One region of the Enterovibrio sp. QJM3NY_24 genome, then DNA from elsewhere that is predicted to be linked to it. Evidence: predicted binding sites of a transcription regulator. Region 1 holds the regulator's gene; each other region holds the start of a gene.
The links. Region 1 encodes CRP, which controls carbon source genes, mostly activating them, when cyclic AMP is high. Its sites were predicted from a motif close to TGTGANNNNNNTCACA; they were not measured.
Positions count from the first base shown of each region.

Region 2: the regulator CRP is predicted to act here: its motif matches at 2,143-2,158, upstream of recB (exodeoxyribonuclease V subunit beta).
Region 3: the regulator CRP is predicted to act here: its motif matches at 3,450-3,465, upstream of pyrG (CTP synthase).
Region 4: the regulator CRP is predicted to act here: its motif matches at 3,512-3,527, upstream of mlc (sugar metabolism global transcriptional regulator Mlc).

Region 1 is NZ_CM173519.1:3,342,997-3,349,140, forward strand. Features, by position in the region: gene AC3CIC_RS15025 (DUF3187 family protein) at 1-778, shown strand, start outside; gene AC3CIC_RS15030 (YheU family protein) at 787-1,005, shown strand; gene AC3CIC_RS15035 (phosphoribulokinase) at 1,076-1,945, shown strand; gene AC3CIC_RS15040 (OsmC family protein) at 2,073-2,480, opposite strand; gene crp (cAMP-activated global transcriptional regulator CRP) at 2,717-3,349, shown strand; gene AC3CIC_RS15050 (hypothetical protein) at 3,516-3,716, shown strand; gene AC3CIC_RS15055 (DUF1338 domain-containing protein) at 3,785-4,579, opposite strand; partial or broken gene astD (succinylglutamate-semialdehyde dehydrogenase) at 4,623-6,079, opposite strand; gene astA (arginine N-succinyltransferase) at 6,089-6,144, opposite strand, start outside.
Region 2 is NZ_CM173519.1:2,914,803-2,920,946, forward strand. Features, by position in the region: gene recB (exodeoxyribonuclease V subunit beta) at 1-2,007, opposite strand, end outside; partial or broken gene AC3CIC_RS12935 (methyl-accepting chemotaxis protein) at 2,327-3,869, shown strand; gene recC (exodeoxyribonuclease V subunit gamma) at 3,936-6,144, opposite strand, start outside.
Region 3 is NZ_CM173519.1:3,039,746-3,045,889, reverse strand. Features, by position in the region: gene rlmD (23S rRNA (uracil(1939)-C(5))-methyltransferase RlmD) at 1-232, shown strand, start outside; gene relA (GTP diphosphokinase) at 294-2,504, shown strand; gene mazG (nucleoside triphosphate pyrophosphohydrolase) at 2,591-3,409, shown strand; gene pyrG (CTP synthase) at 3,549-5,183, shown strand; gene eno (phosphopyruvate hydratase) at 5,263-6,144, shown strand, end outside.
Region 4 is NZ_CM173519.1:2,139,603-2,145,746, reverse strand. Features, by position in the region: gene AC3CIC_RS09405 (amino acid aminotransferase) at 1-50, opposite strand, end outside; gene asnS (asparagine--tRNA ligase) at 419-1,819, opposite strand; gene queD (6-carboxytetrahydropterin synthase QueD) at 2,237-2,599, shown strand; gene queE (7-carboxy-7-deazaguanine synthase QueE) at 2,685-3,347, opposite strand; gene mlc (sugar metabolism global transcriptional regulator Mlc) at 3,606-4,820, shown strand; gene AC3CIC_RS09380 (energy-coupling factor transporter transmembrane component T family protein) at 4,941-5,780, opposite strand; gene AC3CIC_RS09375 (ABC transporter ATP-binding protein) at 5,777-6,144, opposite strand, start outside.

The DNA.
Region 1 (6,144 bases):
AAGCGTGTGGGCGAATACCCCAGAATATCAATTCGATTATTACCACAATCAATTCATGCTCGGTTTCATGCATGCACTCAGTGAAGAGACAAAGTTCGGTGTTTGGTATCAATACCGTTATGCTGCCAATAATCGTCTAGATGGGCTGACGGAAAAGTTTCACAGCGTTTTTGGCATTGATCAAAATGGGCGCACCGAGGTCAATGAAAACCGCTTTTATATCGACTATCCCAGCGACAACAACGATCCAATGGAAGATTTTGTCGGCGACCCATTGCTAAGCGCCATTAACCTCTATGGTGAACAGACCCTCTACCGCACAACGCACCATGCCATTAGCCTAGGCGTCACCTTGTTTTTCAATCGCGTCAGCCACGGCATTTTTACCAACACGTCTTTTGAACAGTCTTTGCAGGTCAATTACGCCTACCAACAAGAAAATCATCACGTAACAGCGACTATTGCGATGGTGCATCGACCCAACAAACAGCAACATTTCGCTCCGGTAAAGTCCGTCGGAATGAATGGAGGAATTAGCTACCAGTATCGATGGCGAGAAAACCATGACTTCATTGGTGAATACCTTATCTCACAAGCTAAAACTGACAGTAAGGAGTTGGGAGAGCTCACATCACCCGTTCATGAGTTCGCGCTAGGTTATCGCTACCTTTTTGATACCAGTGCGATAGAATTGTTGGCACTAGAAAACATGTTTAACCACGATAACAGCACCGATATCGTGTTTAGTGCCACTTTCCGCCACCGTTTTATGTTGTAGGTATCGCGATGATCATCCCTTGGCAAGAAATCCCAGAAGAGACCCTGAAAAACTTGGTTGAGCACTTTGTGCTGCGCGAGGGCACAGACTATGGCGAGCAAGAAGCAAGCTTCGATGAAAAAGTCGAACAAGTCTATGTCCTGCTCAAGAACAAAGAAGCCATGGTGGTCTATTCTGAGTTACACGAAACGGTCGATATCAAGCACGCGCGATCACTCAGCGCTTAACGTCTGCTTGACCAATACGCTACACCCTGTTAATTGTTTGACATCATTTTAAAAATTGACAGGGTTTGTCATGTCTGCAAAACACCCGATTATTGCAGTCACCGGTTCATCTGGGGCAGGAACCACCACCACTTCCGACGCATTTCGGAAGATATTCAATATGATGGACATCCGCGCGGCCTGGGTTGAAGGCGACAGTTTTCACCGTTTTACGCGTCCTGAAATGGACGTTGAAATTCGCAAGGCCAGAGAGCAGGGTCGTCACATCAGCTATTTTGGCCCTCAAGCCAATGATTTCCCAAGACTAGAATCCTTTTTCGATGAATATGGCAAACACGGTACGGGACAATTCCGCCGTTACTTGCATACGTTTGATGAAGCAGTGCCGTATAACCAAATGCCAGGTACGTTTACGGCATGGCAAGATTTGCCAGAGAATAACGACTTAATGTTCTATGAAGGGCTTCACGGCGGTATTGCCGACGGCGAAATTAACGTGGCTCAGCATGTTGATTTGCTCATTGGCATGGTGCCAATTGTGAACCTGGAGTGGATTCAGAAATTTGTTCGCGACACGCGCGACCGCGGCCACTCACGAGAAGCCGTGACGGACTCCATCGTGCGCTCAATGGACGATTATCTTAACTACATCACGCCGCAGTTTAGTCGCACACACATTAACTTCCAGCGCGTACCGACCGTTGATACCTCTAACCCGCTTAACGCTAAAGGCATTCCAAGTCTTGATGAAAGCTTTGTCGTGATACGTTTTCGCGGCATCAAGAAAGTGGATTTCCCTTATTTTCTGGCCGTGATCCAAGGCTCTTTCATGTCACGGCATGACACCTTGGTTGTGCCTGGGGGCAAAATGAGCTTCGCCATGGAGTTGATCATCCAACCGCTTATTCAGCAGTTAATCGAAACGGGCAAGATAAGCTAAGCCCACGAGAGCCTCCCTTTTCTGTATGAAGATCTTGGCAATCCATTGATAAACAGCCAATAGCAAAAAAGGAGGGCATGCCCTCCTTTGTTTTATGGTCACTTCCAACAAAACCGCAAACACGCCATTAAGCCGCCTCACGAACCTCGTAAGAGTGGGTCATTTCAATACTGGCACCCAACATCAAACACACCGAGCAGTATTTCTCTAGGCTGTCTTTGACCGCAGAAGCCACCAATGCTTCATCCAATGCGGTACCTGTGACCACAAAGTGAATATTGATCTGGGTAAACAAGCGCGGTGCTTGCTCTCGGCGCTCTGCCGTCAGTTCGGCTTCACAATATGACACTGCTTGATTAGCCGCTTTAAGCGCTGCAACAACGTCGACAGAGCTGCATCCACCGGCCCCCATCAGCACCATTTCCATTGGACTCGGGGCTTTTTCTCCGCCATTCCCATCCATCACGATGCTATGACCTGAATTCGACTGCCCTAAAAACGTCTCTTTTCCGCACCACTTGACGCTTGCTCGCATCTATTTCTCCTGTTTACTTTCAGTGTCGTGATCTTGTCCACGTTTTTAGCCTTTAATAGGGGGGGAAGTCCATATCAAAATCAAGAAATCGTGCTGGAAAAAGGATAAACTCAATGACTCAAACAGAGAGCTTGTAGCCTGACGGTTGACACTTTATGCTATCCCACGGACTTGTGCCGCAGGACGGTGGGCTAAGGAAGACTCATCAGGCAACAACTGCAGAGGAAATGAGAGATATGGTTCCAGGAAAACCTCAAACAGACCCAACACTAGAGTGGTTCCTTTCACACTGCCACATTCATAAGTACCCATCAAAAAGTACGCTGATTCATGCTGGTGAGAAAGCTGAAACGCTTTATTACATCGTGAAAGGCTCTGTGGCTGTACTGATCAAGGATGAAGAAGGCAAAGAGATGATCCTTTCTTACCTCAACCAGGGCGACTTCATTGGCGAACTGGGCTTATTTGAGGAAGATCAGGAGCGTACAGCTTGGGTTCGCGCTAAATCTCCATGCGAAGTCGCTGAAATCTCATTCAAAAAATTCCGTCAGCTGATTCAAGTGAATCCAGACATTCTGATGCGCCTTTCTTCCCAGATGGCTCGTCGTTTGCAAATCACTAGCCAAAAAGTTGGTGACTTAGCATTCCTAGATGTGACTGGTCGTATCGCGCAAACACTGCTTAATCTGGCGAAACAACCAGATGCTATGACTCACCCAGACGGTATGCAAATCAAGATCACCCGTCAGGAAATCGGTCAAATCGTAGGTTGCTCACGTGAAACCGTTGGTCGTATTCTGAAGATGCTGGAAGAGCAGAATCTAATTTCTGCACACGGTAAAACTATCGTGGTATACGGTACTCGCTAAGCATTATTGCTTTGAAATGAAAGCCACCATTATGGTGGCTTTTTTGTTTGAGCATGATCACTATCACGTCAAAAAATCCACAAAACCCCTTTCCCAGTGCTACCTTTCAATGCAAAGCATGTATACATTTACGTGCAACGTTTTTTTGCGATGATGGAGCATCGATATGGACTTGGAACATCAAGCGTTTAGCCGCATAAATACGACACCTGCCGTCGTCCCTTGGGGTCAGGTCAGCACCGAATTGACTGGCTTTGCTGGTATGTCTCACTATCAGCTACAGCGCATGCTCGGTGATGACGGACGCAAATCAACACCGACCTCTCACGAAGAGTGGTCATCAAACTTGGTATCAGAGCGCAATTAGATCGGCGAACGGTACACGCGATGGGCAATCGCTACAGGAGTAGCGACTGCATGAGCCACTAACGGTCCCTACTTATCGGTACTTTCAAAGATTTTATCTGCCGAGGCCTCAACAAACCCTTGATACAGGCTTCCGTTCGGTAACGGGTAACGTTTGGCAAACTCATAAAAACCACCCGGGATCATCAGTTCTTCATCACTAAAGCGCACCGTCACTTTGTCCGCCATGGTTGCCGATTGCTCCAAGCGCACTTGCGGATCCCCTTTCACTTCACCGCCAGATTCATTAATCGCAAAACCTGACTCTCGCAGCAATTGGTTCACATCCAACACGTCATGGAGCGTACTCAATTGATTCACACTCACCGTGAAATGATTGGCGCCAAAGCCATGAGCAGACAGCCAACCTGCATATTCACTTTCCGCCGCTAACTGATGATAAGTTGCCGTGTCAATGCCCCACAAACGACCACCATACAAGAACGCGGGATCATTAAGTGCTGTGTCATCTACCTGATCAACCAAAGCACGAACAGCCTGCTGCAGTTCCGTGGAACACTGTCCCACCAGCAACTCACTGATAAACACTTTGGGTGCATCAGGGTTAGGATGCTCATAATGCCGCGCGTACAGTTTTTTCGCTTTGAAATGGTACTCCCCTTTAGGGGTATAACCGATGGCGATAAACGGCGCAGCCAAACGATCTAGCCCCACCTTGGGTAACGCAAAAGTGCGCAACGCAATGTGGTCATTGAGAAGCGGACTGCCCTCTTCTAATAACGCATGCACTTTTGCTGCCGACGGGCATAACCTATCGATATAGTCTTTCCAAAGCTCATCAAATAAAGCCTGAACGCGCTCCATCACATCCTCCTACATTGAGTGTTCGGTAGTTACTTATCTTTTGTTACAACGACAGCCCAGGGCTGAGTTGATCAGGCAAGGACACATCCTCACCTTCCATTGACGCCATGGGATAAGCGCAATAGTCAGCGGCATAGTAAGCACTTGGTCGTAAATTGCCTGATGCTCCCGGCCGCCGAAAGGTGCATCACCACTCGCGCCCGTTAGCTGGCGATTGCGATTAACGATACCTGCGCGAATATGGTCAAGAAAATACGCCCATTCTGCGTCATCGGTTGAAATTAACCCTGCCGACAAACCGTAGCGGGTATCATTGGCCAGCGTGACTGCGTCTTCAAGAGAGTCATAACGCACCACTTGAAGTAGTGGCCCGAAATATTCTTCATCAGGCAATTGAGCCACTTGGCTCACTTCAATAATGCCCGGAGTGACGACGGCATCATGCAGCAACTGGGCTTTTAGAAGCGGCTGCCCACCCAGTGATTCGAGATTGCCCTGAGCAGCAAGAATGCCTTCTGCTGCGCGCACAGAGATTTGTGACCCCATGAACGAGGCAGGTTGATCAAATTGACCACCCACTTTGATGTTTTTGGCCATCTCAACCAAACGCGAAAGCAATGCATCACCGCGATCGCCTTTCGGTACATAAAGACGACGAGCACAGGTGCAACGCTGCCCTGCACTGATAAATGCGGATTGAATGATGGTATACACGGTGGCATCAAGATCGCCGTATTGATCGGAAATCACCATCGGGTTGTTTCCGCCCATTTCCAACGCCAACATTTTGCCCGGCTCTCCCGCAAATTGACGATGCAGAATATGACCTGTGTTAGCGCTACCTGTGAACAACAGACCATCGATGCCTTTAGATTGTGCCAGCGCCTCGCCCGTTTCACGCCCGCCTTGGATCATATTGATCACGCCTTTCGGCAGTCCCGCTTCAATCCAAAGCTTAATGGTTTCTTCTGCTGTTTTTGGCGTTAAATCCGAGGGTTTAAATACCACGGTATTCCCCGCCAACAACGCGGGAACAATATGACCGTTCGGCAAATGTCCGGGGAAGTTGTAAGGCCCAAATATCGCCATCACCCCTAGAGGGCGATGGCGCAGCACCGCCTGTGTGCCAGCAACATCTTTGCTGCGCTCACCCGTTCGTTCTTGATAAGCACGCAGTGAAAGGGCAATTTTCCCGACCATGGCAGCAGCTTCAGTGCGGGTTTCCCACAGTGGCTTACCGGTTTCTTCGGCAATCACTTGTGCCATGTGTTCGCTGTTTTCTTTTAGCTTCTCGGCAAAACGTTCGACCAGTGCCTGACGTTCTGCGAAAGCGGTGTGCTTCCATGTGGCAAACGCGTCTCTCGCCGAACTCACAGCCGCTTCCACTTGTGGAGATGTGGCTGCTCGTCCCTGCCATATTGACTCACTGTTAAACGGATTCAGTGAATCAAACATATCACCATCACCCGCGATGGGTTGGTTATCAATCCATTGTGTCATCATCTACTCCTACACCGACACGAGTCGCACGTTATCACCATTTTTGACACTCAACGCATCGGCGA
Region 2 (6,144 bases), 430 kb from region 1:
GATACCGCGACGCTGCATAACCTGACGCAACATAGGTAAGATGCCGCGTGAAAACCACACTGACTGGTAGGTGGCAAATTCGATAACGGCCCGCTCCCACGATTTTTCATCATGATTCAAGGCATCGAGCTCTTCTGCGGTCAATGCAAATAAGCCACTGGCGAGCGCCGCGCGAAGTGCACGCTCATTATCGGGTGATAACACCCCAGCCAAAAGCCGCTGTAGATCGGTCGCTAAGGCGCTGGAAAACACACTGTTGCGATTGGACAAGTAGACCGATGCAATGCCCTGTCTCGCCAGCGCTTGCTTAACTTTCGCCGCTTCGCTACCTGTCCTCACAAGAATGGCAATGTCACCCGCGTGAATGGCTTTTTGGCTCTCACCTTTACAAAAATGCGCACGCTCCTCGTTACCCGCCGTCAGTATCTCTCGAATACTGCTCGCGGTAGCAATCGCCATAGTCGATTGATAATCATTCTTGCTGACCAATTCCCGGTCATCCGGCAACCAAAAGGTTAAGGCTGCTTGTTGTGCGCCATCGTATTGCCAATGTCTGTCTTCTGCTCCTGGAGCATGATCAACCGACGTAAACGGGATATCACCTTCGTAAATAAACGGGGCGTCAGCATAGGAGAAAACGCGATTTACCGCTGCCACCATGTCAGCCGTTGAACGCCAATTGATGCCAAGATTGTAGTGTTCGGTGATCTGTCTACGTGCATGAATATAGGTAAAGATATCCGCACCACGAAATGCATAAATTGCTTGTTTCGGATCGCCAATCATAAACAAACCGCACTGTGGCGCATCAGCATAAATATCGCTAAAAATATGGTACTGCTGAGGATCCGTATCTTGAAATTCATCAATCATAGCGACAGGAAACAAAGTGCGGATCCGCTCTGCAAGCACGCGTTCACTGTCTTGACTCAGTGCTTCTGACAACTGAGAGAGCAAATCATCAAACGATAACCAGCCAAAGCGGCGTTTTTCCTGCGCGAGTAGAATTCGCACTTCTCGAATGGCATGTGCCGTTAGCGCGTCTTTGAGTGTCGGCGGAGAGGCCAACAAAGTATCAATGGCATCAAAAACGGTGTGTGTGGGCACTTCCCCTTTCTTGGTTTTTTCACTCAAGATGGATGCGGCGAAGCGAGGTAGATTGGTCGGAAAATCGTAGTTTATCGTTGGGACCAGAGCCCAGATACCGACTTCTTCTAGCCAATTTGGCAGTGATCGTTTGCTATAGCTGCGTTTATCAACGCCCGATGACGAAATCAACGCTTCTAAGTCAGGCGCAGCAGCGCACCACTGCGATTTCACACCCTCAATGCGCGCTAGATTATCTTTGTGCAACTGTTCTAAATCATCGGGCATCTCGGGCGCTTGAATGCTGACCAGTGGCCCCGACAAATACACACCAACATCGCCCAACAATGAGAGTGGAGACGCCCAATAGCTTCGTACTACCCCCGCCAAGGATTTCGGCAAGGGATAAAACTGACGACGCCAGAAATCAGAGACAGCACGCTCTCGCAATGCCGACTCATCGGTGATGAATTCATTACTGAACAAGCTACCGGATTCAAACGCGTTTTGCGTCAGCATACGCTGACAAAAACCATGAATCGTGTATATCGCAGCTTCATCCATTTGGCGTTCCGCTTGCAGCAGTAGTTGCTCAGCGTGCTTGTGATCACTCACTTCATCAAGCAATGGCTGAATGACCGGATCGCGACTTTCACCCCGACTGAATGCCAGTCTTGCTTCGTGAATACGCGCACGGATGCGATCTCTTAGCTCCTGCGTTGCCGCTTCAGTAAACGTCACCACCAGAATTTTTTCGACCGTCAGTGGCACTTCATGTGCCGACGCTTCAGTGCCATGCCCCAAAAGTAACCGCAGGTACAAGCCCGCGATGGTAAAGGTTTTACCGGTCCCCGCAGAGGCTTCGATCAGTCGCTGACCAAAAAGCGGAAAAGTCATGGGATGAAGAGGTTGAATTGCCATGCAATGTCGGCTCACTTGAGATGTATCGCTGGATTTTATCAAGTCTGGCACCGAATGTAATTGAAATGCCTACGCAGACTTTATTGACAGTTCACGCTTTAAAACTTAGACATAAAACGCGAAGAAAAATATGCATGCGACCAGACTCTCAGTATTACATGTTTCAGCGTATGAATAGCTATTGATACCCCCCTCAAATTAGGCGACCCTTCTTGTTTCAAAGTTGTTACAGCACACTAAAAAGCTGAGTATCTCTAGTATAAAATTTGTTGCAAATCTTTCGGTGAAATATAAGTTACTGCTTATTGTCTGCATTTCAGTGATTAGCATTACCCTTCTCACCGCTTTCCAAGTCCGAAGCCTACATAATGACCTACTCCAGGAGAGAAAGAGCAATCTTAAGCAGACCATTGATATTGCTTGGCAAATCATCGACAACAATTATCAAAAAGATGCCTCAGAAAAAGGGCTAAGCAATGCAATGGCGGCGCTACAGCCCTTGCGATTTGGTACTGATGGCTACTATTTCGTTGTTGATAACAATGGCACCATGTTAGCTGGTGCTAAAAGCTGGATCGGACGTGATTTCAATGCATTCCGCGACAGCAATAGATCTGCGGTGTTACGCGATATGAGGCAAGCGGCTCAACCTGCAGGTGGTGGATTTAGCAGTTATTGGTTTGCCAAACCTGGTAGCAATACCGCCATTGAAAAAGTCAGCGCCGTAAAACGCCATGCGCCGTGGGGGCTTCTGATTGGCACGGGCATCTATATTGATGACCTTGAAGCATTAGTTTGGAAGGAGGCGAGTAAATCTGCCTTACTCGCGCTGTCCTTCACCATGGTATTGATTCTATTGGCAACAGTACTTTCCCGTATGCTGTTGAAAGCTATTCGTGAAATCCAGCGTGCGTTAGGGGCTGTTGCTAAAGGCGACCTCACCGCAAGGGCCGACGTTAATAGTGGCGATGAACTGGGAGAGATGGCGCAAAACCTAAACGATGCCTGTCAACAACTTCAAACTCTGCTCTCTAACGTGGATACCACGCTCCACGAGCTTGATTGCGACAGCAAAACGATGGAGCAACTGGCTACTCGATCGACAGATGGCATCCGTAGTCAAAGCCAGGAGTTAGATTTAGTCGCAAGTGCCATGGAAGAGATGTCTTCTGCCATCAAAGACGTAGAGTCCAGCACGCTGACGGCACAAGACAGTACTCGTCATTCACGAATGCTGGTGGGTGAAGCGGAAAAGGTACTCTCAACGTCTCTTGGCAAGTTTGAAGAGGTTAACCGTGATGTGATTGATGCTGAGCGTAACATTCGTGAGCTTGCCGCTTCGAGCGACCAGATCAGCGATGTGGTCACTGTTATCAATGATATTTCAGAGCAAACCAATCTGTTGGCTTTGAATGCCGCTATTGAAGCCGCTAGAGCAGGCAGCGCAGGCGGTGGTTGCTGATGAAGTAAGAAAGTTGGCTCATTCGACTAAAGAGTCGACCACGCAAATCAACGCCATCATTGAGAAGTTGCAAGAACGCGCTCAAATAGCGGCGAAGATCATGAGCAGTGGTACAGACAAAACTGCGCAGAGTCTAGAGCAGGCGCGTCAAGCACAGTCGCAATTGTCTGCACTGGCAGATCTTATCAACGACTTGGAACAGTTAAATACCGCTGTCGCCACTTCCACCTCACAACAAGCCAGTGCATCATTGGAAGTTGCACGGAGTGTGGTGAGTGTTAGTGATATTTCACATACCAACCGCGATGCCAGCGAAGAAACGCTAGTGCTTAGCGACAAGGTCAAGTCACTGAGTGAGACTGGTCGTAATCAACTCGCAAAGTTCAACATTACTTCCTAGCCATTCTTTGCAAACAAGCAGCACAGATCACTGTGCTGCATTGAGAGAAGACTGACAAAACCGCTGTTAGTCTTCTTTTTTTTCTGCATTCAGCGCAGGTAGCAGCACGTTTTCCCCCCACGCCAAAACGTCATCCAATAATTGGTCACTGGCCTGAGGCCATACACGTCTGACATAGGCGTTCTCGCCCTCGCCTGTTGTCATATAGCCGCCATCAAATGCTGCGCGCATTTTAATCTTGGCTTTATCTCGCACTACATCATCGTCTGACCAATTGCCTTTTTTGTCGATGCAGGCCAATAACCCGGCCAACGCAGTGTTGGGCAAATACGCCATCGGTCGCTCTGTGCCTTCATCATATTGTTCTAAATAAAACGTCAAATACGCGACAGCATCAGCGGCAGGGATTGGCGTGAGGATGACTTCTTCATCAACACCAATAAAACGCGTCTCGGTCATATCCCCTGCTGCGCATTGGCACAGATGATCAATCCACGCTGCCAACCTGTCTCGAGCACGGACTTTTCCGCTGCGGAACAAAACACGTCCTACGCGATAGCGTTCATCTAGCCAACCTTGTAACAAGACGGTGCCTCGCGATGTAGGTATCGACAAATTGATTTCAAGCGGTTGGCGGCGTTCTGAAAAATACGGTTTGAGCCTTTCGTACATGGCAAGAATGCCTGCTTGCTCACTTTCAAGCGTCAGCTCGCCAAAGTGGCTGAGTGGCAAGGCACCACTGGCTTTTTGCAGTTGAAAGAAACGATTAAGTGATTCTTCACTGTCATCATGCTCGATGACGTGTGAGAGCAAAGCATCACGCAGTTGATAACGTTGCAGGTTGTCCAATGCGAACGGCTCGACATCTTCCATTGCTCCGCTTGGCGCTTCAAAAAAGACTTTCAAACGGCGATTGAAAAAATATTGCACGGGCAAACGCCAAAAGCGCTGTAATTCGGCCAGTTCAACAATCCCGAAGTCCGCTTCGCTTTCTGCAGTCAATCCCTGTTCGCCAAGAAAAGAAGCTGCCAACTTTCCTTCGCCTTTGGCTGCAGGCAGCCATTCGGCAGCATAGCTTTGTCTTTCGCTGCTAAACGCCACACGACTAAATGGTACAAGTGGATTGTTATGAACCAAGCAACTAAGCAGCTTTTCCCCTGACTCAAACTCAGGAAGAGCAGTGTCACCTTGTAAGCAGTAACCTTGTCGGCAATAGTCGAGTAGCTCGCTGATCAACACTGAAGGCACTTTCTCAGAATTATCCTGCACCGAACGACCCACATAGCTTATGTATAAACGCTGCTGTGCCGATTGCAGTGCTTCCAGAAACAGGTAACGGTCATCATCACGACGAGAGCGATCACCCGCTCGCGTGCGGCCTGCCATAAGATCAAATCCGACTGGTGCAATAGTACGAGGATAATCGCCATCGTTCATGCCCAATAGACACACAACGTTGAACGGAATGGAGCGCATTGGCATCAAGGTACAAAAGTTAACCTGACCTGCCAAAAAGCGCTGACTAACTCGCTCACCACCGAGTTTTTCTTTCAAATAATCGCGCACAATAGCCAACGACAATGTCTGGCTAAAACCGGCATCATCGAGCTGGGTGAGCCAGTTATCAAGTTGATCACGGATCAGACGCCCTGCCAATTCTTCATCTGTATCAAGAGCAAACATGTCGTCAAACAAAACCGTAAGTGTCTGAACCCAGTCCTCACCAATCTTAGTTTGCGTCAGTGCAGTTTGCGCCTCATTCAATACGCGGAAAAACTCGCCGAGTTTACCCGCGACATCGGCCTCTAGCCCCTGCACCTCGTCATAGGCAAGTACATCGTTATACAAGCCTTTTTCACTTGGCATCGCATAACCCAGTAACATTCGATTGAGCCCAAACTGCCACGTATTTTGATGCTGATCGGGCAGCGAAAAATGTGTAGCTGTTTGATCATCTAACCCCCAGCGTATCCCCGCCTCTTCAACCCAGAATTTCACCTTCTCAAATTGTCGGTGATCAAAACCAAAGCGGCGAAGCACTGATGGAACCTCGAGGATTTCTAATAACTCTGCCGCGCTGCAACGACTGTCTGGCAAGCCCAGTAAACGCAAGAAGGTGGTGAGAATTGGGCTTTCCTGATCGGCGCTACGATCCGATATCGAAAAAGGAATGTAGCGTTCACCGGGGGCATTCCCGAACACTGACTGGATAGCAGGGCTGTAGGCATTAATATCGGCAACCATGACCACGATATCGCGAGGAGTGAGAGAGGGA
Region 3 (6,144 bases), 300 kb from region 1:
CTATAGCAAAATTTTGCTCGATCCTGCACGTGCTGGCGCTTTAGGGGTTATGCCTTATGTGGCACAATCACGTGCCGAGCGTATCGTGTATGTCTCTTGTAACCCTGCAACACTGGCAAGAGACAGCCAAGTACTGCTCGATAAAGGATACAAGTTAGCCAGGTTGGGCATGTTGGACATGTTCCCCCATACCGGGCACTTAGAGTCGATGGCATTGTTTATCAAAGCCTAAGTCGCTCGAAACCGGCAACCATGATGGTTGCCGGTAAGGATTAGAAAAACAGGATAGTGAAATGGTCGCAATTCGTGGCGCGCACCTAAATGACAACAAAGATTTTTTACTTGAACGCTGGGTAGATGGTCTCGCCCAAGACGCGGATGTTTCGCAGGCGTTGATTGATGCTTATTATGACTGCCAATCGCTGGGCGACGAGCAAGCCATGGCGCAGCCGTTATGGTTTGGTCGAGAGATGATTGAAATCCTTGTCACCTTAAGTATGGACAAGGAAACCTTGATTGCGGCGTTACTCTTCCCTGTGGTGGAAGATGGCTTGCTGGCTCACGACGTGCTCAAAGAACGCTATGGCAGCACCATCGCCAAGCTGGTGGATGGCGTGCAGGAAATGGCGTCTATTCGTCATCTGAATGCCAACGACGAAGAAGCGACGTCAGCGCAAGTGGATAACGTACGTCGCATGTTGCTGTCGATGGTGGATGACTTTCGTTGTGTGGTGATCAAACTGGCAGAGCGGATCAGTTATCTGCGTGAAGTGAAAAACGAGCCGGACAATGTACGAAAGGCCGTCGCTAAAGAGTGCGCCAATATTTATGCGCCATTGGCCAATCGATTAGGGATTGGTCAGCTGAAGTGGGAAATCGAAGATTACACCTTCCGTTATCAGCATTCAGATACCTACAAGCAAATTGCTAAACAGCTAGCTGAACGACGTATTGACCGCGAAGAATACATCGATACGTTCGTCACGGACTTACAGCAGTCAATGAGCGTTTCCAACATCAATGCGCAGGTTTACGGCCGCCCTAAGCACATCTACAGCATCTGGCGTAAGATGCAGAAAAAGAGCCTTGCTTTTGATGAGCTGTTTGATGTTCGCGCTGTGCGTATCATTGCTGACCAGCTTCAAGATTGCTATGCCGCACTAGGGGCAGTGCACACCAAATATCGCCACCTTCCCAAAGAATTCGACGACTACGTCGCTAATCCTAAACCTAACGGTTATCAGTCTATCCACACCGTGGTGTTGGGGCCAGAAGGGAAAACGGTCGAGATCCAAATTCGCACCAAGCAAATGCATGATGATGCCGAGCTAGGCGTCGCCGCGCACTGGAAATACAAGGAAGGTGCAACGACGGGACGTAGTGGTTACGACGAGAAAATCACGTGGCTACGTAAACTGCTGGCGTGGCAAGAAGAGATGTCTGATTCGGGCGAAATGCTCGATGAGTTGCGAAGCCAAGTGTTTGATGATCGTGTCTACGCCTTTACTCCGCGCGGTGATGTGGTCGACTTGCCCATTGGTGCAACACCACTAGATTTCGCCTACCACATTCACTCGGAAGTGGGGCACCGTTGTATTGGTACCAAAGTGGAAGGGCGCATCGTGCCGTTCACTTACCACCTGCAAATGGGCGATCAAGTCGAAATCATCACGCAAAAAGAGCCGAACCCGTCACGTGACTGGCTAAACCCAAGTTTGGGCTTCGTCAATTCAGGTCGTGCTCGTGCCAAAATTAATGCATGGTTCCGCAAGCAATCGCGTGAAAAGAACATGATTGCGGGCAAAGAGATCCTCGATGCCGAACTGACCAAAATTGGTGCCGCCAGTAAAGATGCCACCTTAGCCATGAAGCGCTTCAACATGAATAGCCTTGATGAAGTTTACGCTGGTGTCGGTAGTGGCGATTTACGCATCAATCAGGTGGTGAATTTCATCAATTCCATTGTCAATAAACCGACAAAGGAAGAAGAAGACAAACAGTTACGAGCGAAGCTGGAGCAGGTGGAGAGCTCTCCTGTCCCTAAAAAGCCGCGCAGAGACGCTGTGGTGGTAGAAGGGGTTGATAACCTGATGACGCACCTTGCACGTTGCTGTCAGCCCATTCCCGGTGATGCTATCGAAGGTTATGTCACACAAGGACGCGGTATTTCGGTTCACCGTTCTGATTGTGAACAGTTGGCAGAGCTTCGTCATCATGCACCCGAGCGTATTATTGATACGGTATGGGGGGGCGGATTTGTCGGCAGTTACCAAATTACCGTGCGTGTGTTAGCGTCCGAGCGCAACGGGTTGATTAAAGATCTGACGACCGTGTTAACCAATGACAAAGTTAAAGTGGCAGGGATGCAAAGCCGTGTCGACTACAAGCAAAACATGTCGATCATGGATTTTGATCTGGAGTTGAGCGATTTAGACGTTCTCAGCCGAGTGATCACCCGTCTTGAACAAGTCAAAGACGTGCATGAAGCGAAACGGCTTCACTAAACACTAACTGTTAGCAAAAAGGGAAAGCGAAGGCTTTCCCTTTTTATTAAGCCCGTTTAAAACAAACTGACAATGGATAAATAGGCATGAATAAAATGTCGCGAATGCAAGAATTGCTCGAAATTATGGCGACCCTACGAGACCCGAAAAATGGGTGTCCTTGGGATAAAAAGCAGACGTTCAACTCCATAATTCCTTACACCATCGAAGAAACTTTCGAGACAGTCGATGCCATCGAGCGCCAAAATTGGGGCGATGTGCGTGACGAGTTGGGTGATCTTTTGTTCCAAATTGTGTTCTATAGTCAACTCGGCAAAGAGCAGGGTGACTTTGAATTCGACGACGTGGTTGGTGCGATTTGTGACAAGTTGGTGCGCCGTCATCCCCATGTGTTTGGTGAGAAAGACGCTGATGGCAATCCGTTGCAAGCAGCAGATTGGGAAGGCATCAAAGCGCAAGAGCGAGCCGCTAAAGCCGAACCAGACGCCGAATTGAGTATTCTTGATGATGTACCAACGGCACTGCCCGCATTGGGGCGAGCCGCTAAGCTACAAAAGCGCTGTGCCAGTGTTGGTTTTGATTGGGATGCGATTGGTCCTGTTGCCGACAAGGTGCAAGAAGAACTTGAAGAAGTCATGGAAGAAGCGTTGATGGTGAACGTGAACCAGGCTCGTGTTGATGAAGAAATGGGCGACTTACTGTTTTCTGTGGTGAATTTGGCGCGGCATGTGGGAACAAACCCAGAAAAGGCGTTACGACAGGCCAATTTAAAATTCGAAAATCGTTTTCGTCAAATTGAAATGAAATTACGCGAAAATGGTAAAAACTTGCAGGAAAGTCAGCAAGATGAACTCGAAAAACTCTGGCAGCAAGTGAAATGTGACGAAGGCAACAAACCGGTGTGAATCGCTGAATTGATTTACAACAAAAAAAAAGGGTACGCCGTGTGATAGTTTTCACGTTGTGGGAAGTTTCGGGCTCTGGTAACATGTCGTCCCGTCCAGATTTCCAATATTTCCCCTAAATCCAACTCTCAGGTTTAGCATGACAACGAATTACATTTTTGTAACTGGCGGGGTGGTTTCCTCCCTCGGTAAGGGTATTGCTGCAGCGTCATTGGCAGCGATTTTAGAAGCACGTGGTCTTAATGTGACCATGATGAAGCTTGACCCTTACATCAACTTGGATCCGGGCACGATGAGCCCAACCCAGCACGGTGAAGTATTCGTTACGGAAGACGGTGCAGAAACCGACCTAGATTTGGGTCACTACGAGCGTTTCATCCGCACCAAGATGACTAAGCGCAATAACTTTACGTCTGGCCGTGTATATTCAGACGTATTGCGTAAAGAGCGCCGAGGCGACTACTTGGGTGCAACCATCCAGGTTATTCCTCATATCACCAACTCTATCAAAGAGCGTGTGCTTGCGGGCGGCGAAGGTCACGATGTGACTATCGTTGAGATCGGCGGCACGGTGGGCGATATCGAGTCATTGCCATTCCTTGAAGCTATCCGTCAGTTGGCGGTTGAGCTAGGTCGTGAGCGCACCATGTTCATGCACCTGACTCTGGTTCCTTACCTTGCTGCGGCAGGTGAAGTGAAAACCAAGCCTACTCAACACTCTGTGAAAGAACTGCTATCTATCGGTATTCAGCCAGACATTCTGGTGTGCCGTAGCGATCGCGTTATTCCTGCGAATGAGCGTTCTAAGATTGCCTTGTTCTGTAACGTGCAAGAAAAAGCCGTTATCTCAATGAAGGATGTAGATTCCATCTACAAGATCCCTTCACTGATCCGTTCGCAAGGCTTGGATGATTTGGTTTGTAAGCGTTTCGGTATCGAAGCGCCAGAAGCTGATCTGACAGAGTGGGAACAAGTTATTTATGAAGAAGCGAACCCAACCGGTGAAGTCACTATCGGTATGGTTGGCAAATACATTGAACTGCCCGATGCCTACAAGTCAGTTAACGAAGCGTTGAAGCACGCAGGCTTGAAAAATCGCCTGACCGTGAAGATCAAATACGTTGACTCACAAGATGTAGAAACCAAAGGTGAAGAAGTCCTTCATGGTTTGGACGCTATTCTCGTTCCGGGTGGCTTCGGCGATCGCGGCGTAGAAGGCAAAATTCTGGCAGCGAAATTCGCGCGTGAAAACAAAGTCCCTTACTTGGGTATCTGTCTTGGCATGCAAGTGGCGCTGATCGAATATGCGCGCAACGTTGTTGGCATGGAAGGCGCGAACTCGACTGAGTTCAACAAAGCGACCAAGTACCCGGTTGTTGGCCTGATCACTGAGTGGGTCGACGGCGAAGGTAAGGTAGAAGAGCGTACTGAAAAATCCGATTTGGGCGGCACCATGCGTCTTGGCGCACAGCTGTGTCACCTGAAAGACGGCACCAAAGCGCGTGAGCTTTACGGCAACGCTTCAATCCATGAGCGTCACCGTCACCGCTATGAAGTCAACAATGTGCTACGTCCGCAACTTGAAGAAGCTGGCCTTGTGGTATCGGGTCTGTCAGCGGACAAGAAGCTGGTTGAGATTATTGAAAATCCTGAGCACCCATGGTTTGTGGCGTGCCAGTTCCACCCTGAATTTACCTCGACCCCACGCGATGGCCATCCTTTGTTTGAAGGTTTTGTGGCTGCGTCAGGTAAAAATCAGCGTGGTGAGCTGTAACTGAGAACAAGGAGCGGTTGCGAAGGTAGTGCAGCCGCTTTTCGCATTTTTAAGCTATTGACATACGAGAGGAAACACAATGTCTAAGATCGTTAAAGTTCTGGGTCGTGAAATCATCGATTCACGCGGTAACCCAACTGTAGAAGCAGAAGTACACCTGGAAGGTGGTTTCGTTGGTATGGCAGCTGCACCATCAGGCGCATCTACTGGTTCACGCGAAGCACTTGAACTACGTGATGGCGATAAAACTCGTTTCCTAGGTAAAGGCGTACTGAAAGCAATCGGTGCAGTAAACGGCGAAATCGCTAACGCTCTAGAAGGCAAAGACGCGAAAAACCAAGCAGAAATCGACCAGATCATGATCGACCTGGACGGTACTGAGAACAAATCTAAGTTCGGTGCTAACGCAATCCTAGCGGTATCTCTAGCGAACGCAAAAGCAGCAGCTGCTGCTAAAGGCATGCCACTGTACGAGCACATTGCTGAACTAAACGGCACTGCTGGTCAGTTCTCTATGCCTCTACCAATGATGAACATCATCAACGGTGGCGAGCACGCTGACAACAACGTTGATATCCAAGAGTTCATGATTCAGCCAGTTGGCGCTGCAACTTTGAAAGAAGCTGTTCGCATGGGTGCTGAAGTATTCCACAACCTAGCGAAAGTATTGAAGTCTAAAGGCTACAACACTGCAGTTGGTGACGAAGGCGGTTTCGCTCCTAACCTTAAGTCTAACGCTGAAGCACTAGAAGTTATCGCAGAAGCAGTTGCTGCTGCTGGTTACGAGCTAGGCAAAGACATCACTCTTGCTATGGACTGTGCAGCATCTGAGTTCTTCGACAAAGAAGCTGGCATCTACAACATGAAAGGCGAAGGCAAAACCTTCACTGCTGAAGAGTTCAACCACTACCTTGCTGGTCTCGTTGATCAATTCCCAATCGTTTCTATCGAAGACGGTCTG
Region 4 (6,144 bases), 1.2 Mb from region 1:
GTAAGGCCCAAAATAGGGTCAGCGGGCGCTGCAGCAATTTTTTCAAACATCTTCTTCATCCATGGCGTTGTTAAAGGAAACTGTCTTTGTTTATACCATTTTGATTAGTGGTAATAAAACGGAAATTTGGTGATTTCCCTGACTTCCTTGTCTCTTCGCATCTTTGTTGTCGTTAACCCCCGATTTCAGCGCCATGAATTTAATATTTAATACGGGCTTAATCAGAGGGAATGTTGGTGACAGGTACTGCAAATGAAAGAGGGTTAGGACAGGGCAACGCGCAATTAACGTTGCTATTGATGGAGGGGGCATTTCCACACGGACATAAAGGCACGATTATACTGATGAAAATAAACAAGAAAAAAGGCCGCCTTAGGCGACCTTTGTCATTTTAGTCAAACCGCGCGCTATGGTGCGATTAGAAGTTTGCACTGCGTGGTGCGCGTGGGAATGGGATAACATCACGGATGTTGCCCATGCCCGTCACGTAAGACACTAAACGTTCGAAACCGAGGCCGAAACCAGCATGTGGAACGGTGCCGTAACGACGAAGGTCGCGGTACCAGTTCATGTGTTCTGGGTCGATGTTCATTGAACGCATGCGTTCGTCAAGTACGTCTAAACGTTCTTCACGCTGCGCACCACCGATGATTTCACCGATACCTGGTGCTAGAACGTCCATGGCCGCAACGGTCTTGCCATCATCATTCATACGCATGTAGAACGCTTTGATATCTTTCGGGTAGTTCTTAACAACGACAGGTGCTTCGAAGTGTTTCTCAGCAAGATATCGCTCGTGCTCAGACGCCAAGTCGATGCCCCATTCAACAGGGTTCTCAAACGTTTGGCCTGATTTAAGCAAGATCTCAATCGCGTCGGTGTAGTCGATCTGAGCAAAATCAGAATCAACAAACTTCTCTAGACGAGTGATGGCTTCTTTGTCGATACGTTGAGCAAAGAACTCAAGGTCATCACGACGCTCTTCAAGCACGGCTTTGAACACATACTTAAGCATGTCTTCCGCGAGCTTGGCAACATCATCCAGATCTGCAAACGCAACTTCTGGCTCAACCATCCAGAACTCCGCAAGGTGGCGGCTGGTGTTTGAGTTTTCAGCGCGGAACGTTGGGCCAAAGGTGTAAACCTTGCTCAATGCACACGCGTACGCTTCAGCATTCAGCTGACCTGATACGGTCAGGAAAGTCTCTTTACCGAAGAAATCTTCGTTGAAATCAACTTTACCTTCGTCTGTGCGTGGCAGGTTTTCCATGTCCAATGTAGAAACACGGAACATTTCACCTGCACCTTCTGCATCAGAAGCTGTGATCAGCGGAGCAGAAACCCAGAAGTAACCTTGCTCGTGGTAGAAGCGGTGAATCGCTTGAGACAAGCAGTTACGCACGCGTGCAACTGAACCAATCACGTTGGTGCGTGGACGCAGGTGAGCAACTTCTCGCAAGTATTCGATAGAGTGGCGTGTTTTAGCCATTGGGTAGGTGTCTGCGTCTTCAACCCAACCCACCACTTTCACGTCAGTCGCTTGAAGCTCGAATGCTTGACCTTGTCCTGGGCTTTCAACAACTTTACCAGTAACTTCGACAGAGCAGCCTGTGGTAAGACGCAGTACATCTTCTTTGTAATTATTCAGCTCATTAGAAACAACTGCCTGAATTGGATCAAAACAAGAGCCGTCATAAATGGCGAGGAAAGAGATACCGGCTTTTGAATCACGACGGGTGCGGATCCAACCACGGACAGTGACTTCTGTGTCTACTGCCGTTTTGCCGCGCAGGACGTCTGCTACAGGCATATAGTTCATAATTTGCATCTAACTCCGTTGAAGATTGCCTGAGGAATCGAGTCATCAGGCTAGGATAATTCAAACTTAAGCCGGCAAGTTTACCTCTAACCCTAAACTACCTCAAGACACTTGGTTTACATGGACTGTTCACGCATGCAATTCTTGGGAAATCAACGGGAAAACACGACCGAATTCAAGTTGGCGTGGCAAAGAAACATACGATACTGATAATTTTCTGTGGCTGGAGGTGTTGATCGCTATCTGACGGTGATATTTTCAACTGTCGTTTTACTGATGACTTTTTGCTTCTCGCTAAACCTTCAGTTGATCACAAACCTTGCGAAACGAATTGAGGGCGATTCAATTTGAGCTTGGCGCGAATATTCAGTAGCATCGCCGCGCTAGAAACTACAAATGAACACGGGAACGCATAAAATGCACACTGAACTGTTTAAAGAATTCATGTTTGAAGCGGCGCATCTGCTGCCACACGTACCAGAAGGTCATAAGTGTGGTCGCCTACATGGTCACTCTTTCCTCGTGCGTCTCTATGTGGCCGGTGAAGTGGATCCGTATACGGGATGGGTGATTGATTTTTCTGAAATCAAAGAAGCGTTTAAACCTATCTACGATCGCTTGGACCATTACTATCTGAATGATATTGAAGGGTTAGAAAACCCAACGAGCGAAGTGTTGGCGAAATGGATTTGGGATCAACTTAAGCCGTCACTGCCTTGTTTGAGTAAAGTGATGATTAAAGAAACCTGTACGGCTGGCTGCATCTATACGGGTGAGTAATATTTCATTGCACGAAAAAAAGGGCCTACGGCCCTTTTTTTGTGTCTAGGTTTACTGGATTGGGTGCAAACTAAGCGATAAATGCTTAAGCGATATCTAAATACTTATGTGTTTGAATGGACAAGCGCCAGTTGCGACGGATACAGGTTTTAATGCACAACTCGGTAGCCCGCGGTTTTTGGCTTATGGGTTGTAATGCGACTTCTTTATTTGATAAATCAATACCTTCGAGCAGTGCATCGAGTTTTTCAATATCTGACTCTGTTCCAACGGGATGTTTGATCTCATTGGCGCGTTTCAGCGCTTCATTTAACACGGGCAGTTTGCCGCGCATATTAATTTTCGGAGATACCGTTACCCACGTATTGACTGTCGCTTTCACTTTATACGTACCACTGGTCTCGATTTGACAGCGATAACCCGCTGATTCAAGAAGCGTTGTTAGGGGAAGTAAATCAAATATGCAAGGCTCCCCACCGGTGATCACAACATGCTTTGCCGTGTAACTTTGCGTAAGGTGCGCAAGAATATGTTCGGCTGAAACTGAGGTCCATGTTGGGCTGTCGCCTGTTTTGGCGATCACTGTGCCGAAATCACGTTCATCGTTCGGGAGTGTGTCCCACGTCTGGCGCGTATCGCACCATGGACAACCGACAGGGCAGCCTTGAAGGCGAACAAAGACCGAAGGTACACCTGTGAACGTGCCCTCTCCTTGAATGGTTTCAAATATTTCGTTGACGTTGTACATACGGCTTTTACAGTCAGAATTTTGTGAGGGGCGAGATTATGGCAGTTTCGCTCGCCACTGTCTTGGGGAGATACAAATTGACACATCAGTTACAGAATGAAATACCATTAACTTATTGATTTTCGGCATTTGATATAAATGTCATTGCGATAAATCAAATAGGTCGTGACGTGTATCACGACATCCAACCATGGCGCTTCACAATTACTTCGCAAAGTAAAAAAATTCACTGTTAATGAATTTTAAAGGGAAATTGGGATGATTCTCGCCCAGCCAGGACACATAGATCACATTAAGCGTAACAACGCTGGAGCGGTATATAAGCTGATCGACCAACTTGGGCCTATCTCCCGAATTGAGCTTTCTAAACGCAGTCAGTTAGCCCCTGCAAGTATCACTAAAATTACTCGTGAGCTAATCGATGCTCACTTGGTCAAAGAAGCCCAATATGGCGAACCTGCAAGTCGTGGTCGTCCCGCGATCGGATTGGTGTTGGACAATGAAGGGTGGCAGTTTCTTTCCATACGTCTTGGGCGTGGCTATTTAACGCTAGCGTTGCATTCATTGGGTGGCGACATTCTGGTTGAAGAGCGCCATGACATCCATGTACGGGATCAGGATTTGTTGATTGAACTCATTCAACAGCATATTAACCAGTTCTTTTCTACGCATTCGAACATCGTTGATCGCGTCACATCGATTGCGGTTTCTCTTCCTGGTCTAGTAAACAGTACTCAAGGCATTGTTATTCAAATGCCGCATTACGATGTTCATAATATGCCTTTGGGCGCGGTCATTCATCGGGCGACAGGTTTACCTGTTTTTATTGGCAATGACACGCGATCGTGGGCGTTGGCTGAAAAGCTGTTTGGTAACGCGCGTGATGTAGAAAATGCCGTACTCATTTCGATTCATCATGGCGTCGGTGCGGGCATCATGATCGATGGAAAAGTGCTGGAAGGGCAGGTAGGTAACATCGGCGAACTGGGCCATATTCAGATTAAACCGTTTGGAAAGCGTTGCTTTTGTGGCAATAACGGGTGTTTGGAAACCGTCGCCAGTTTACAAGCCGTGCTGGAAGACACACAGGTAATGCTAGATCAGGGGCATCCAAGTGTTTTGCATGATAAACCACTGACCATTGATAGTATCTGCGACGCCGCGGTTGCAGGTGATGGTGTGGCGGTAAATGTGATTACTGAACTGGGTCATAACCTAGGGCAAGCCATCGCGATTGTGGTGAATCTGTTTAATCCGCAGCGAGTGTTGATTGGCGGCGAATTTAATCGCGCCAAATCAGTTCTTTATCCTGCGATTATGGAAAGAGTGCTTAACCAATCACTTCCACATTACTGTGAAAACCTCATGTTAGAAGAGAGTTATTTTTATACGCAAGCAACGATGCCAGGGGCTGCTTTGGTTAAGCGAGCCATGTATGACGGCTACTTGCTGATGAAGGTGTTGGAAGGCTAAAGCTGAGAAGTGCTGAAATAGCCAAAAAATACAGAAACAGAAACAGAAAAGGAGCGTGTGAACGCTCCTTTTTAGTATCAACCACTTTTGTATCAAACGCCGCGCGTTTTACATCGTGCGTTAGAACGGATACCAGATGGTGGCTGTTTCAACAGATCGTTTGTAAATCGCCAATCCCACCACAACAGTGATCGCAGCCAGTGCGAGCCAGTCTTTGTTCGCCAATGGACGATAATTGTACCAAGTGCGCGACTTATTGCGTCCAAAGCCACGCAATGTCATCGCGTTGGAAATTTCATCTGCACGGTCAAGGCTAGAGAAAATAAGCGGGATCAAAATTTTCGCCACACCTTTAAAACGCGCCATGAGTGGGGCGTTCTTTGAGAAATCCACACCACGTGCTTGTTGTGCATGCATGATGTTCACGAAATCATTCTTCACTTCAGGCAGATAGCGCAGTGTTAGGCTAACGGCATAGGCAATTTTGTACGGCACACCAATGCGGTTGAGGCTAGATGCAAACTCTGTTGGGTGCGTGGTAAACACAAACACCAGTGCGATGGGGAACATGCTGAAATACTTCAGTGTCACTGTTATCAAGTAAAAAAGGGTTTCTTGTGTTAACGAATAGTTACCCGGTAACTTCAATAGTTCAGTCGTTGTGCCTATCCACTCAGCCCCCTGCTGTGGGGCGACCAGAAACATGAATACCGCATTCATGCTTAGAACACTCAACGTGCCCAATAAAAGCGGTTTGTAGACACGAAAAGCCACGCCTGTCATCTTCAGCAATGCCAACCCGATGGCCACCATGCCAACAATGATACGCAGGTCAAAAGTGGTGAGAACAACGGTCACCCACGCCATGAACAAAGCAAACTTGGTGATGCCATTCAGCGCGTGAAGGGGGGATTTCGTATCGATGTAGTTGATACCAAACTTCATCTTCGAGGCTTTCATTTGGCGTTGCTCTCTGTTTGAATAAATTGCTGCATAAATCCGTCAATGTCGCGAATACCGACGCGGTCTGCAAGTTGGTACAGGCTGGTGGTGGCGAGGTTGGCCTCGTCCAGTAACTGTGGTTGGCTGAATACCGATGTCATTGGCGCGTCAGCAATCAACTTGCTGTCAGCAATTACGATAGAACGAGAGGTGTATTCAAGCACCAAATGCATATCGTGAGAGATGATCATTACGGTGATGCCGCGTTCTTTGTTCAAGCGCTGTATGAAAGACAGCATGGTGCTGTAGTTACGGTAATCTTGACCTGCTGTCGGCTCATCTAAGATCAGCAGTTCCGGCTCCATTACCAAAATCGAAGCGA